One region of the Micromonospora sp. GCM10011542 genome, then DNA from elsewhere that is predicted to be linked to it. Evidence: riboswitches for the same ligand, from Rfam matches in the RefSeq annotation. Region 1 holds a riboswitch; the other holds the start of a gene.
The links. A riboswitch is a leader RNA that binds a small molecule or an ion and turns the genes downstream of it on or off. The one in region 1 is predicted to bind cyclic di-AMP.
Positions count from the first base shown of each region.

Region 1 (6,915 bases):
CTCCATGGGCGGCATGACGATCATGGAGTACGCGCACCGGCACCCCGGGCACTTCGCCGCCCGTACCGCCGGCCTGGTCTTCGTCTCCACCACCGCCGAGGGGCACACGCACACCGTCTACGGCCTGTCGCCGCGGATCGCCCGGCTGATCCGGCTGGCCGAGACCACCGGCGCCGGGGTGCTGGCCCGGTGCGGCTCCTGGCGGCCGCCACGGGCGCTGCTGCGCGCGCTGCGACCGAGCATCCGGTGGATGCTCTTCGGGGACCGCTGCGACCCGACCGACATCCGTCTGGTCACCTCGGCGGTGGCCCGCGCCTCGCTGCGCTCGATCGGCGGCTTCCGCGCCTCGATCGGCGCGCAGCACCGGCTGGACACCCTGACCGCCCTGGCCCACCTGCCGGCCGCCGCCCTGGTCGGCGACCGGGACCGGTTGACCCCGCCGCCGTGCGCCGAGTCGATCGCGGCGGCCCTGCCGGCCACCGAACTGACGGTCTGCCCCGGCGCGGGGCACATGCTGATGATGGAGCGGCCGGACGAGGTGAACGCCGCGCTGACCGGCGTGCTGGGCCGGATCCTCGCCGATCCGCCGCCGCGCGAGCGCGGCACCGACACCGCCGCGACGGTCGGCTGAGCCGCATTCGCGCACCTCGGGCGCGGCGGGCCGGGCCGGGGGCCGTACCCTTCTGCGGTTGGCCTGCGCGGTTCACACCGCTTACCGCCGACGTCAGGAGGAGCGTGCGTTGACCGACCAGACCGCCCTGGAGCAGGAGACCGCCGTCGAGCAGCGGCACCTCGACCGGGTGTACGCCCGCCTGGCCGAGCTGCGGCAGTCGGCGGTCCGCGCCGAGCGGGACGGCTACCGGATGGCCCGGGTGGGCACCTTCGGCGCCCTGGTCGAACGCGACGCCATGGTCTTCCACGCCGCGCAGCGGCGGCACACCCTCGACGCCGAGCACGAGGGGCTGGTCTTCGGCCGGCTGGACCTGCGCGACCGGCAGGTGCTGCACGTCGGGCGGCTCGGCATCCGGGACGAGGACGCGACCACCCTGGTGGTGGACTGGCGTGCGCCGGCCGCCGCCGCGTTCTACCAGGCCACCCCGGCCCAACCGCTGGGCGTGGTCCGCCGTCGCACGATCCAGTCCCGGGGCGAGCGGGTCACCCGGATCGAGGACGACCTGCTCGACCCGACCGCCGCCCCGGAGGGGATGACGGTGGTGGGCGACGGCGCGCTGCTGGCCACCCTGTCCCGGGCCACCGGCCGGGGCATGCGCGACATCGTGGCGACCATCCAGCGGGAGCAGGACGAGGCGATCCGCTCGCCCAGTTCCGGCGTGACGATCGTCTCGGGCGGCCCGGGCACGGGCAAGACCGCGGTCGCCCTGCACCGCGCGGCCTTCCTGCTCTACTCCGACCGCAGCCGGTACGCCGGCGGGGGCATCCTGGTGGTCGGCCCGTCCTCGGTCTTCGTCGAGTACATCGCCTCGGTGCTGCCGTCGCTGGGTGAGGACACCGCCACCCTGCACTCGCTGGGCACCCTGTTCCCCGGCATGACCGCCACCCGCACCGATCCGCCCGAGGTGGCGGCGGTGAAGGGTTCGCTGCGGATGCGCCGGGTGCTGGAGCGGGCGGTGCGCGACGCCGCACCGGGCGGCCCGGGCGAGCTGCGCCTGCTCTACCGGGGGCAACTGCTGCGGCTGGACCGGGCCCAGCTGGACGCGATCCGGGACCGCGCGCTGCCCCGGGGCGCCCGACGCAACGAGGTACGCCGGGCCGGCTTCGACGGGGTGTTCGCCGCGCTGTGGGCGCAGGCCCGCCAGCACGCCACCACCGGCCGGCTGCCGGAGCAACGGGCCTTCGAGGAGGAGATCGCCGAGCGGCCCGAGTTCCGCGAGTTCCTCAAGGCGTGGTGGCCCCGGCTGCACCCCCGCCACGTGCTCGGCTGGCTGGCCGACCCGCAGCGGCTGCGCCGCTACGCCGGCGGAATCCTCTCCGGCGCGGAGATCCGGCTGCTCTCCGCCGCGTACCGGAGCCTGGACTCCGCCGGGCTGACGATCGCCGACGTAGCGCTGCTGGACGAGCTGGACGCGCTGCTCGGCCAGCCGGTGCGGCCGGCCCGGGCCAAGCGGGATCCGTTCCAGCTCGCCGGCGGGGTCCGCGAGCTGAGCACCTTCGCCGACCGGCAGCGGGCCGCCCGGGACGCGGCCCGGGAGCGCCCGGCGGACTACCGGGAGTACGCGCACGTCGTGGTGGACGAGGCGCAGGACGTCTCGCCGATGCAGTGGCGCATGATCGGCCGGCGCGGGCGCCTGGCCTCCTGGACGGTCGTGGGTGATCCGGCGCAGACCGCCTGGACCGGCGATCCGGAGGAGCTGACCCGGGCCCGCGACCAGGCCCTGGGCCGGCGCAAGCGGCACCAGTTCACGCTCACCACCAACTACCGCAACTCCGCGGAGATCTTCGCGGTGGCCGCGGCGGAGATCCGGCGGCTCTACCCGGACCTGCCGCTGCCCAGCGCGGTCCGCTCCACCGGGGTCGACCCGGTCCAGCTGGTGGTGCCGCCCGCCGGGTTGGAGACCACGACGCTCAAGGCGGCCACCGAGCTGCTGGCGGAGGTCGAGGGCACGGTCGGGGTGATCACGCCGGTCCCCCGCCGGGACGAGGTGGCCGGCTGGCTGGCCTCGATCGGCGGGCCACGGCTGCAGGTGGTGACCAGCCTGGAGGCCAAGGGCATGGAGTACGACGGCGTCGTGCTGGTCGCCCCGGGCGAGATCCGCGCGGATCCGGGCTCCGGGGTACGCACCCTCTACGTCGCGCTCTCCCGGGCCACCCAGCGGCTCACCACCGTCGACACGGTCGACTGAGCGCGGCGATCCACCGCTCCCGGCCGATCGCTGGCCGTACAGTTGCATACATAGCGATGTGAGCATACATTTGACCGGGTCGGGACCGGCGATGGAGGGTGGGGTCGTGGGCGCAGGTCATGACCACCACCACGGGTCGGTCGCCAACGCCGCACACCAGCACCGGGGCCGGCTCTGGGCGGCGTTCGGGCTGCTCGCCACCCTGATGGTGGTCGAGGCGGTGGCCGCGTTCCACACCGGCTCGCTGGCCCTGCTCTCCGACGCCGGTCACATGTTCACCGACGTCCTCGGCATCGGCATGGCCCTGGCCGCGATCACCGCGACCCGGCGCTCCACCAGCGACCCGCAGCGCACCTTCGGCCTCTACCGGCTGGAGGTGCTGGCCGCGCTGGCCAACGCCGCCCTGCTCTCCGGGGTGGCGATCTACGTGGTGGTCGAGGCGATCGGCCGGTTCGGCGACCCGCCCGAGGTACGGGCCGGCCCGATGCTCGCCGTGGCCGCGCTCGGCCTGCTCGCCAACCTCGTCGCCTTCGCCCTGCTGCGGCCGGGCGCCCGGGAGAGCATCAACCTCCAGGGCGCCTACCTGGAGGTGCTCGGCGACCTGCTCGGATCGGTCGGCGTGATCGGCGCGGCGCTGCTCATCGAGGTCACCGACTGGTGGTGGGCCGACCCGCTCGTGGCGGTCGCGATCGGCGTGTTCATCCTCCCCCGCACCTGGCGGCTCGGGCGGGCCGCGGTACGCATCCTGGTGCAGGCCGCCCCGGAGCACCTCCAGGTCACCGCCGTGCACGACCGCCTGGCCGCCGTGCCGGGCGTCGTCGAGGTGCACGACCTGCACGTCTGGACGCTGACCTCGGGCATGGAGGTGGCCTCCGCCCATCTGACCATGGCGCCCGGAGCGGAGGTCGGGGCGGTGCTGACGGCGGCCCGGACCGCCCTGCACGAGGACTTCCGGATCGAGCACGCCACGCTGCAGATCGAGCCCGGGGCGGCCCCGGGGGCCTGCGGATCGGTCGAGTGGTAGCGGCATTTCAGCGCGTTTTCCAGGCATTCGCCGGGATTTCCCGTGGCGTCGCACGCACCGTCCGTCACAACCGCTGCAGCAGCCCCACCGGCACCGGTAGGCTCTGACCCGGCCTCCACCCGGTGGCGCCCACCCGGCGCCGGTGGCGGCCGCCGCCTAATCGCCCGCACGGGCGAACCGGGGAACCACGTTCTCGGGGTGCATCCGCGTCAGCGGTAGGGATCTTCCGTCCCGAACCCGTCAGCTAACCCGGTCGGCGGCTGACGGAAGGACATGCGTAGTGGCACCAGCACGACCACCCGCCGCCCGACTGGCGGCCCTGCTCGCCGCGATGCTCGCCCTCGGCATCGTCGCCGCCCCGGCCACCGTCGCCACGGCGGCGCCCCCGGCCAGCCAGCGCGCCGCGGCCCCCGACGGTGACGAGGAGGGCGGCACTCCGGCGCTGCGGGCCCAGCTCGAGGCGGCCAGCAAGGGCTACCTCGACGCGAAGCGGGCCCTCGACACCTCGGTGCGGCGGCAACAGCAACTCGCCACCCGACTCAAGTCCACCGAGACCGAGCTGACCGAGCGCAGCGGCAAGGTCGGCGAGATCGCCGGCGTGGCCTACCGCACCGGCCGGCTCGGCACGATGGCGGCGCTGCTCAACAGCAACACGCCCGAGGGCTTCATGGACCGGGCCGCCCAACTGGACGCGGTCGCCGCCAACGAGGACCGGGCACTGCGCGAGCTGCTCGCCACCCGCGACGAGGTCACCCGCACCCGCACCGCGCTCGACGGCGAGATCCGCGAACAGCGCAAGCAGGTCGCGGTGATGGCCAAGCGCAAGGAACAGGCCGAGAAGGCCCTCACCGTGGCCACCACCAGCAAGCCGCGGACCACCGCCGACTCCGGCTCCAACCGCGGCACCTCCACCGCCAACGCCAAGGCCGCGCCGCGCAACTCCGACGGCTCCTGGCCACCGGAGTCGTGCAGCGTCAACGACCCCACCCCGGCCAGCGGCTGCATCACCCCGCGCACCCTGCACGCGCTCAACCAGGCCAAGGCGGCCGGCTTCACCCGGTACGTCTCCTGCCACCGCAATGGCGGCTCGGGCGAGCACCCGAAGGGGCGGGCGTGCGACTTCGCCGCGCAGAAGGGTGGATTCGGCGGTGACGCCACCGGCGGGGACAAGACGTACGGCAACAACCTCGCCGCGTACTTCATCCGCAACGCCGACCGGCTCGCGGTGCTCTACGTGATCTGGTACCGGCAGATCTGGCTGCCCAGCAGCGGGTGGAAGTCGTACAGCGGGGCGGGCGGCGACCCGTCCAGCGACCACACCAACCACGTGCACCTGTCCGTGTACTGACCCACCCGGCCGGTGCCCTCATCCGACGAGGGCACCGGCCGCGGTACGTCCGGGGACGTACCCGGGATGTCGTCGACGACCGGACGACCCCGCCGGTCCCGGCCGGCACCATCGCCGGTATGCCTCGGATCTCGCCCACCGCCCGCAAGGGCCTGCTCACCCTGCACCTGGTCACCTCGCTCGGCTGGCTCGGCGCCGACCTGGTGCTGCTCACCCTCGGCATCGCCGCGCAGCGCGGCGCCGACCCGGCCGTGGTCTATCCGGTCGCCGCGCTGGTCGGTACCGTGCTGTTCGCGCCGCTGAGCGTGCTGGTCTGGCTGATCGGCGTGACCAGCGCGCTGCTCACCCCGTGGGGGCTGCTGCGCTACCGCTGGGTGCTGGTCAAGCTGGTGATCACCAGCGTCATGGTCGGGTTGGTGCTCTTCCTGCTCACCCCGAACCTGCGGCACGCCGGCGCGCTCGGCGCCGCCCTGCCACCCCGGGAACGCGCCGACCTCGTGATCGCCCCGGCCGTGTCGACCAGTCTGATGATCATCGCGACGGTCCTCTCCACCTACAAGCCCTGGGGCCGCCGCCGGGCCGCTCGGACTCGTGCGGCTGCCCCCAGCAGGATCGGCGCACGGTCGGGGAGGTAGGAGCCCCCGCGCCGGAGTCCCGGACGTCGCGCAGCTCCGGGTCAGGTGGGAGTCGGGGGGTTGGTGGTCCGGTCGAGAGCGGCGCCGAGGCGGGTGGCCAGGGCGAGGTGGGCGGCGCGGGCCTCGCGGAACGCGTACCGGAACAGCGGGGCCGGCGCGGTCAGGGTGATCTCGACGTCGATCCGGACCAGCCCGTCCGGCTCGGCCCGCAGCCGGGTGTGGTTACGCACCGTGGTGGCCGGCCACTGCCGGGCCACGGTGACGATCTCGTCGCCGTCGTTGATCAGCACGTCCGCCCGGTAGGTGATCGGGAAGCGCAGCGGCCCGGCCGCCAGCCGGTCGGTGATCGCGTAGCTGGCCCGGGCGCCGGGGCGAGGTGGCAGCTGGCGGACCCGGACGATCAGCGGGTGCAGCTCCCCCTGCCGGGTCAGGTCGCCGAGCAACGCCGCCGCCTCGGCCAGTGAGCACCGGGCCTGGACGGTGTAACTGAAGGTATCCCGCCTGAGCACACCATCTCCCGCCGTCGCTGGTCGCACGATCGTCCCGTACCCCGGTCGGGCTGGCAACGGCCGCGCGTCATCCGCTGGACGCCCGTCGTTCTCCCGCTGGTCGCATGACGGCCGGTTCGGGGGAAACACCGGCTGACGGCGGACGGAGGGCGGGACATGGGCGGGTACGACCGGTGAGCGGGCACGTGATGGTCTTCGCGCCAACCCCGCAGCTGACGGTGACAGTGGACCAGCCGAGCGGCCAGCCGGAGCTGCACCTGCATCCGGGCGGGCAGGGCGTCTGGCAGGCCCGGATGGTGCTGTCGCTGGGGGTGGACGTGGTGCTCTGCACCGCGCTCGGCGGTGAAATCGGCCAGGTGCTGGAGCCGCTGCTGGTCAGCGAGGGGGTCGACGTCAAGGTGGTGGTCCGCGACTCCGGCAGCGGCGGGTACGTCCACGACCGCCGGGACGGAAGCCGGCGGGAGATCGTCGACGTACCCGGGCAGCCGCTGAGCCGGCACGAGCTGGACGAGCTGTACAACCTCGCCCTCGGCGAGGG
Region 1 is NZ_JBHSBO010000068.1:98,408-105,322, reverse strand. Features, by position in the region: gene ACFOW4_RS30055 (alpha/beta fold hydrolase) at 1-631, shown strand, start outside; gene ACFOW4_RS30050 (HelD family protein) at 741-2,861, shown strand; gene ACFOW4_RS30045 (cation diffusion facilitator family transporter) at 2,968-3,885, shown strand; cyclic di-AMP (ydaO/yuaA leader) riboswitch at 4,029-4,160, shown strand; gene ACFOW4_RS30040 (coiled-coil domain-containing protein) at 4,166-5,233, shown strand; gene ACFOW4_RS30035 (hypothetical protein) at 5,353-5,868, shown strand; gene ACFOW4_RS30030 (SRPBCC family protein) at 5,910-6,377, opposite strand; gene ACFOW4_RS30025 (1-phosphofructokinase family hexose kinase) at 6,566-6,915, shown strand, end outside.

Region 2 (6,915 bases), on a different contig from region 1:
GCTTCCACCGCAGCGCTCTTCCCCCGAGGTGCCGACCATGGAGACCGTCCTCTACCAGTTTCTGACCGAGGTTCCGCAGGCCGCCGCCATCTGGTCGGCCCTGTTCCTCCTGGCCCTGACCGTGCTCACCGTGCTGGTCGCTCGCCCCGAGCGGGACCGGCCGGCCGTCGACCCGGCCCCGACGCCCACCGCCCGGGAGCTCGCCGCCGTCGAGGCGGCCGACCTGCGCCGGTACGCCGAGGAGGTGGCCGTCGCCGCGGCCGGCGCGGCGCAGACCGCCCGACGACGTCGCGCCGACTGGCTGGCCGCTCAGGAGGCGACCGAGCGGGCCTGGGTGGGGTACGACGAGGCGGAACGCGCCGCCCGCCGGTTCGCTGGCGCGGGTGCGCTCCCCAGCCCCCGCACGCCCCGCACCCCGACGGAGTACGCCGCCCGGGAGCGGTACCTGCACCGCGCGGCGATGGCGGCGCACTGGCGGGGTGACCTCTCGATGCGTCAGCTCACTGACGTGTTCGCGCACCGCAACGGGTGGGATCCCCGGCGGCACCCGGTCGAGCAGGAGGCGCTGCTGAGTCGCGCGATCCGGGACGGCAAGCTGCTCGCGCATCGCGCCGCGGCCGAGCGTGAGCAGGCCGCGTGGCGGAGTGCCGAGGTGGCCGCCGAGGCGGCTCGCGCGCTCGCGGAGGAGGCGTACGCGGCGGCGGCCCGGCTGCGACCGGTCCGGGTGCCGATCCGGCCGGCCACCACCACGGCGGCCCGCCCGGCGACCGCGGCCCGCTGGCGTCCGGCCCGGGTGGGCTGACTGTCATCGCCTGATGTTGAGGGGGCAGGCGCCGGGGTCGCCCGGCCGAAGATCGGTCCCGACCTGCGGTACGCAGACCGAAATCGTCCCAACCATGCCGTGAGCCGGGTCACACGACACCGAAACGGGCACCTGGCACGGCCGGGCGTAATCCTCACGCGAATGCGGCGTCATTGCCGGCCGGCTGTCCGGTTGTCGACCCCGGGTGCCGCCGTAACCGCTTGTCCCATCGAGTCACGTCAGCGGCGAAACGCGTAAAAATTGCCGCGCCAATTCAGGTTTACGCAGGTGAGCCTGGCTTGGCAGCGCGGGAGAGGACCAGTAGTGTTCGCTCGTCCGATGCGGTTACCGATCGCAAGAGGCGACGCCGCGTCGACCCGCTTAATCGTGATCTACGAGCCGGGGACCCAGGTACGTCCGGGGTGAATCCGCGAGCCACGGCCCGCGGTAGGGCGATCTTCCCGCCCGAATCCGTCAGCTAACCCGGTAGGCGGTTCCGGAAGGAGTTCCATTCCGTGCAGCACCATTCCACCCCCCGGTTGTTCCCCCGCCTCCACGGCGTCGCGGTACCCCCGCTCATTCGTCCGGTGACGGTGAGCTGACCCCCCGGGTCACCGCCCTTCCAGCCCGGCCCGGCCGGGCGTGCACCTGAGCTGCCACCACCCGCGCGGACCACGGTCCGCGCGCTGCCGCCTACCCGGATCCCGACCCGGCCCTGGTGCGCCGCTCTCGCCCCGAACCCGTGGAGGACCCCGTGAAGCACACTCTCAAGCGTCAGCTGCGTCGTCTCGCCAGCGAGCGCCCGTACCAGATCGTCGCCGCGTCCGCCGCGGCCCTGGCTCTCGCGTCCACCACCGGCGCCCTGCTCGCCAACGCCGACGACGCGCCCATCGGCCGTCAGACCGCGACCACCGTCGCCGCCGAACTTCGCAGCGACGCCGCCGCGATGGGCGGGGCGGGTGCCGCCGCGTCCGCGTCGACCAGCGGCTCGCCCGCCACCGCCGTGCCGGCCCCGACCAGCGCCTCCCGGGCCGCCAAGACCAGCGGTGACCCGGACCTGACCCGTAAGCCCGCGCCGCCGAAGCCGCCGGCGTCCAAGCTGCTGAAGTACGACTACCAGGCGCAGAACACCTTCTACAACTGCGGTCCGGCGGCCACCCGCAACGCGCTCAGCGCTGCCGGCATCGATCGCACGCAGGAGGAGCTGGGCGCCAAGCTGGGCACCACCGAGATGGGCACCAACTCGGCCGAGGACACCACCCGGGTGCTCAACGCCGAGGTCAAGGGCTCGCCGTACCGGACCCGGATGTTCCCGAACGCGCCCAGCCCGGCGCAGATGGACCGGCTCCAGGCTGACGTCGTGCGGGCGATCACCGACGGTCGCGGCGTGGTGGCGAATATCGTCGGGGACGCCACCGACACCGACGGCAACTGGCACTCCTACGGCGGCGGGCACTACATCGCCGTGGTGGGCTACAAGGACGAGGGCCGGACCGTGCGGATCGCCGACTCGGCCAACCCGGCCGACCCGTCCTACTGGATCAGCACCATCGACCTGGCCAACTGGATGACCACCCGGGGCTACTCCGCCTGAGTCACGCACGAGGCCCAACGGGCGCCGACCCCCTGCGCGGGGTCGGCGCCCGTTGCCGTCGCGGGCGGTCCGGAGCGCGACGAACCCGTACGCCGGGTGATTGGTGACGAATCCTCCACGATGGACCGACGGTGCGTAGATCCGAGTCTGGCCGGGCGATCGCCGGTGGTCGGGGTGGTGCGCGTCATGACAGACTGCGGCCGTGGCGGAGAAATTGCGCGGCGAGCCGGTCCTGTTGCTGCTGCACGGCATGGGGGCGACCGGGGACGTCTGGTCGCCCTGGGCGCCACTGCTCGAAGAGCGGTGGAGCGGGCGGTGGCTGGCACCGGACCTGGCCGGTCACGGCCGGTCGCCGTCGCTGCCGGAGTACTCGTTCGCCGGGATCGCCGACCGGGTCGCGCACGGCCTCGCCGTCGCCGACCGGGTGGTCGTACTCGGGCACTCCCTGGGCGGTGTGGTCGGTCTGGCACTCGCCGCCCGCCACGCGGGGGTGGCCGTCGACGCCGTGGTCGGGCTGGGCATCAAGGCGGTCTGGACGCCGGCCGAACTTGCCCGCGCCGGCGAGCTCGCCGCCCGCCCGGTGAGCTGGTTCGCCAGCCGCGATGAGGCGGCCCGCCGCTACCTGCGGGTGTCCGGGCTGGAGGGGCTGTTCCCGCCGGACCACCCGGCGGTGGACGCCGGGCTGCGGCAGGTTGACGGCCGATGGCGGCTGGCGATGGACCCCGCCGCGTTCGCCGTGGGTGCGCCCGACCTGGCCGCGCTGCTGGCGGCGACCGACGCGCCCGTACTGCTGGCCCGGGGCGAGCACGACCCGATGGTCACCGACGCCCAGCTCAGAGCCTTCGGCGTACCGGTCGTCACCCTGCCCGGGCTCGGCCACAACGCGCACCTGCAGGACCCGGCGGCCGTGCTGGCGCTGCTGGAGACGTACCGCTGAGCTAGGCGGTGGGGGAGAGCGACGGTGCCTGTCGCTCGGTCGCCTGATCCGGCGTCGCCGCCAGCTCCCGCCGGGCGGCGGCCAGGAACCCCTCGGCGTACGACTCGGCGGGGAAGTCGCCCAGGTAGCGGCGGCGGGTGAGCCAGCGGGCCTCGGCCAGCGGATCGGTGTCCAGCAGGGCGGTCAGCACCTCGTCGACGTTGGACATGTCCCGGCGCAGCACGTAGCCCGACCCGGCCAGCGGGAAGTGCTCGGTGAACCGGTCGCCCTCGTCGCCCATGTCGGTGACCGCGTACGGCTTGCCCGAGTAGAGGTAGTCGGAGATCACCCCGGACACGTCCGAGACCAGCGCGTCGGACCGGTTCACGCACTCGGCCAGGCTCAGCTCCCGGGCTGCGGCACCCACCACGTGCTGCCGCCCGGTGCTGGCCCGGTCGGCGACCAGCAGCTCGGTCAGCCGACCGAGCTGGCGGGCCGAGGCCGGGTTCTGCGCGGTGTACGGGTGGGCGCGCAGGATCACCGTCGCGCCGCGCTCCAGCAGCCGCCGCAGCAGCTTCTCGGCCACCGGCAGCGAGCAGTAGTCGGCGTCGGCGTGGTGCCCGGTCCAGGTCGGGGTGTAGAGCACCGTCGGCTGGGCCAGGCCGCGCACCGGCTCCTGGCGCACCTCGATCGACTCCACCTGCGGGCGGCCCACCACCACGAACTTCTCGGCCGGGATGTCCACCCCGGCTCGGGCGTACCGGTCGATCGCCGCCGGGCCGGCCACGAAGATCCGGTCGAAGATCGCCGACACCGGGTTGGCGCTCGGCGCCTTGTCGCTGTCACCGTGGTGCAGCTGGACGTGGGTGAGCTGGGTGAACCGGATGCAGTGGCTGTTCTTCGCGCCGTGGTTGACGTAGAACGCCGCCCGCAGGCTCGGCACGAAGACCTCGTCCATCGCCCGCAGGGTGGGGCAGTAGACCACCGGGGCCGTGGTGGCGGCGGCGATCGGGGCCAGGAACTCCGGCTCGCGCAGCAGGACCACGAACGGCCGGCCGATCCGCTCCAGGTACGGCAGCCACATGGTGACCTGGTACTCGGAGCCGGGCGGGGCGGAGAAGTAGAGCACGAACTCCGGCTGGTGCTGGCGCAGCGCCCGGGCCACCGGTCCGCCGCCGGCGGCCGGCCGGAACCGCCGCCGGGCCAGGTCGACCGCCACGGCCCCCGCGCCAGCGGCGACCAGCAGGCTGGCGACCAGGGCGACGGCGGCCGGCAGGACCAGCGCCGCTGCCCCGGCGACCACGGCGAGCAGCCCCATCAGGGCGGTGCCGAGCTGCTCGGCGACCAGCGGCGTCCAGGCCCGCACGGGCAGGTTGGCCACCCGGATCTCCAGGTTGCCGGCGTCGCGCAGCGGCCCGACCAGCAGGACCAGGCCCAGCAGCACCAGCGCGGTGGCGACCAGCACAGGGTCGAACCCGGCGTCGAGCCGGCGGGCGTAGCCGACGAGGATCCCGGCGGCGATCAGCGTCGTCTCCGCGACGGTGTCGGCGCCGGGCCGCACGCGCCGTTCCCAGCCGGCCGCCGCGAGGGCGGCCACCGCCAGCAGCAGCCCCCACAGGGTCGCACCGGTCAACGCGACCACGAGGAACGCGAGGACCGCCAGACCGGTACTCAGGCACCGTGCGATCAGCTTCCTGATCAGTGCACCACGCATGTTGCTCCGTTCCCCGCCGTTGTGGCCGACTGATGTCCGACGGTCAGCCGGCGGCCGTGCTGGTCGCCGCGTCCGTCTGTTCCGGCGTCCGCGGGGTCGGCACCCCACCCGGCGCCCGGCGTACGTCGATGACCTGACCGGTGAGGTCGGAGATCAGCACGTCCACCGAAGCCTGGGCGACGGTCTCCGCCGCGAGGAGGGTGTGCTCCGGCTCGTCGCCGAAGGCCCGCGTCCGCATCGGCGTCGCGGTGCGCTCCGGATTGACGCAGTTGACCCGTACGCCGAACTCGGCCCACTCGTCGGCGAGCGCCTGGGTCAGGTTCACCAGGGCGGCCTTGGTCGAGGAGTAGAGGGCGTACTGGGCGCGACCTCGGGTGTAGGAGCTGGACGTGTAGAGCAGCAGCTGACCCTTGGTCTGCTGGAGGTAGGGCAGAGCATGCCGGGCCACCAGCACCGGCCCGACGAAGTTGACCTGGAGCACCCGGTCCATGGTCTCCTGGTCCATCTCGGCCAGCGCGCCCTTCTCCAGGGTCCCGGCGGTGACCACCACGTGGTCGATCCGGCCGGTGGCCTCGTAGGCGGTCTTCAGCGCCGCCTCGACGTCCTCGGCCCGCTCGACGTGGGTGCCGGTGCTGGAACGGCTGAACGGGAAGACCTGCGCCCCGTAGCGCCGGCCCAGTTCGGCCAGGTCGTGACCGATGCCGTAGCTGCCACCGAAGATCACGATGGTGCGGCCGGTCAGTTCCTCGGTGTAGCTGCGGTGGTCGGTCAGCCGGGGCGCCTGCGCCGCCGCGAGCTGGAAGAGCTTGTCCGCCAGGTGTACGTCCACCGGGTGGGTGACTTTGATGTTCTCGTCCGAGCCGTCGATCACCTTGATCGGGGTGCCGGGCAGGTAGCGCAGCACCACGCCACAGTCGTCGGTGGCGGCGAAGTCGGGGTCGCCGCCGGCCAGCCGGTACGCCTCGCGGATGGTGCCGGACCGGAACGCCTGCGGGGTCTGCCCGCGGCGCAGGGTCGAGCGGACCGGAATGCCGGTGATGCAGTCGTCGGCGTCGACCTGGATGATCGTGTCGGCCGAGGGGATGGCCACGTCGACCGCGGAGTACGTCCAGAGGGCGTTCACGCACTCCCGCACGATCCGGGCGCTGACCAGCGGGCGTACCGCGTCGTGGAAGAGGATGTTGACGTCGCCGTCACCGATCGCCTCCAGCGCGAGCCGGGTGGTCGCGTTGCGGGTGTCACCGCCCTCGATCACTCTCGTCACCTTGCGGAAGCCGGCCTGCGCCACGATCCGCCGGGCGTCGGCGAGGTGGCTGGCGGCCATCATCACGATGATCTCGTCCACCTCGGGGGCGGCCTCGAAGACGGCGAGGGTGTGCTCGATGATCGGCTTGCCGGCGATCTTCAACAGCTGCTTGGGGATGCCGAGCCCGAGCCGTTCGCCGGTGCCGCCGGCCAGCACCACCGCCACCGTCCGGCTGGGTAGCCAGGACGCCGGCGAACCTGCCGCCACGGCGTCCGGGACGGGGGCCTGCTGCTGGGTCATTGCCGATCCTCACTGATCCACTCGTGGTGCCGAGCCGAGGTGCAGGTGGTGCGACGGGTTCGCCCGGGGACGTACGACCATAGCTTCCGGCGCGGACGAACCACGCCGGACGGGCACCCCGGCCGTCGGCCGGGGTGCCCGCGCCACCTACTTGGCGGTGTACGCCTCGTACTCCGCGATGACGTCGGCGGTCGGTCCGTCGGCGCGCATCACGCCGGACTCCAGCCAGATCGTCCGCTCGCAGGTTTCCTGAATGGTGCTGAGCTGGTGGCTGACCAGGAAGACGGTGCCGGCGCTGTCCCGCAGCTCGCGCACCCGCTGCTCGCTGCGCCGACGGAACTTG
Region 2 is NZ_JBHSBO010000003.1:90,906-97,820, forward strand. Features, by position in the region: gene ACFOW4_RS00995 (hypothetical protein) at 38-802, shown strand; cyclic di-AMP (ydaO/yuaA leader) riboswitch at 1,171-1,310, shown strand; gene ACFOW4_RS01000 (C39 family peptidase) at 1,557-2,396, shown strand; gene ACFOW4_RS01005 (alpha/beta fold hydrolase) at 2,599-3,333, shown strand; gene ACFOW4_RS01010 (CDP-glycerol glycerophosphotransferase family protein) at 3,335-5,026, opposite strand; gene ACFOW4_RS01015 (SDR family NAD(P)-dependent oxidoreductase) at 5,070-6,572, opposite strand; gene ACFOW4_RS01020 (ABC transporter ATP-binding protein) at 6,720-6,915, opposite strand, start outside.
Region 2: linked by a shared signal. The riboswitch ahead of ACFOW4_RS01000 (C39 family peptidase) and the one ahead of ACFOW4_RS30040 (coiled-coil domain-containing protein) in region 1 are both predicted to bind cyclic di-AMP.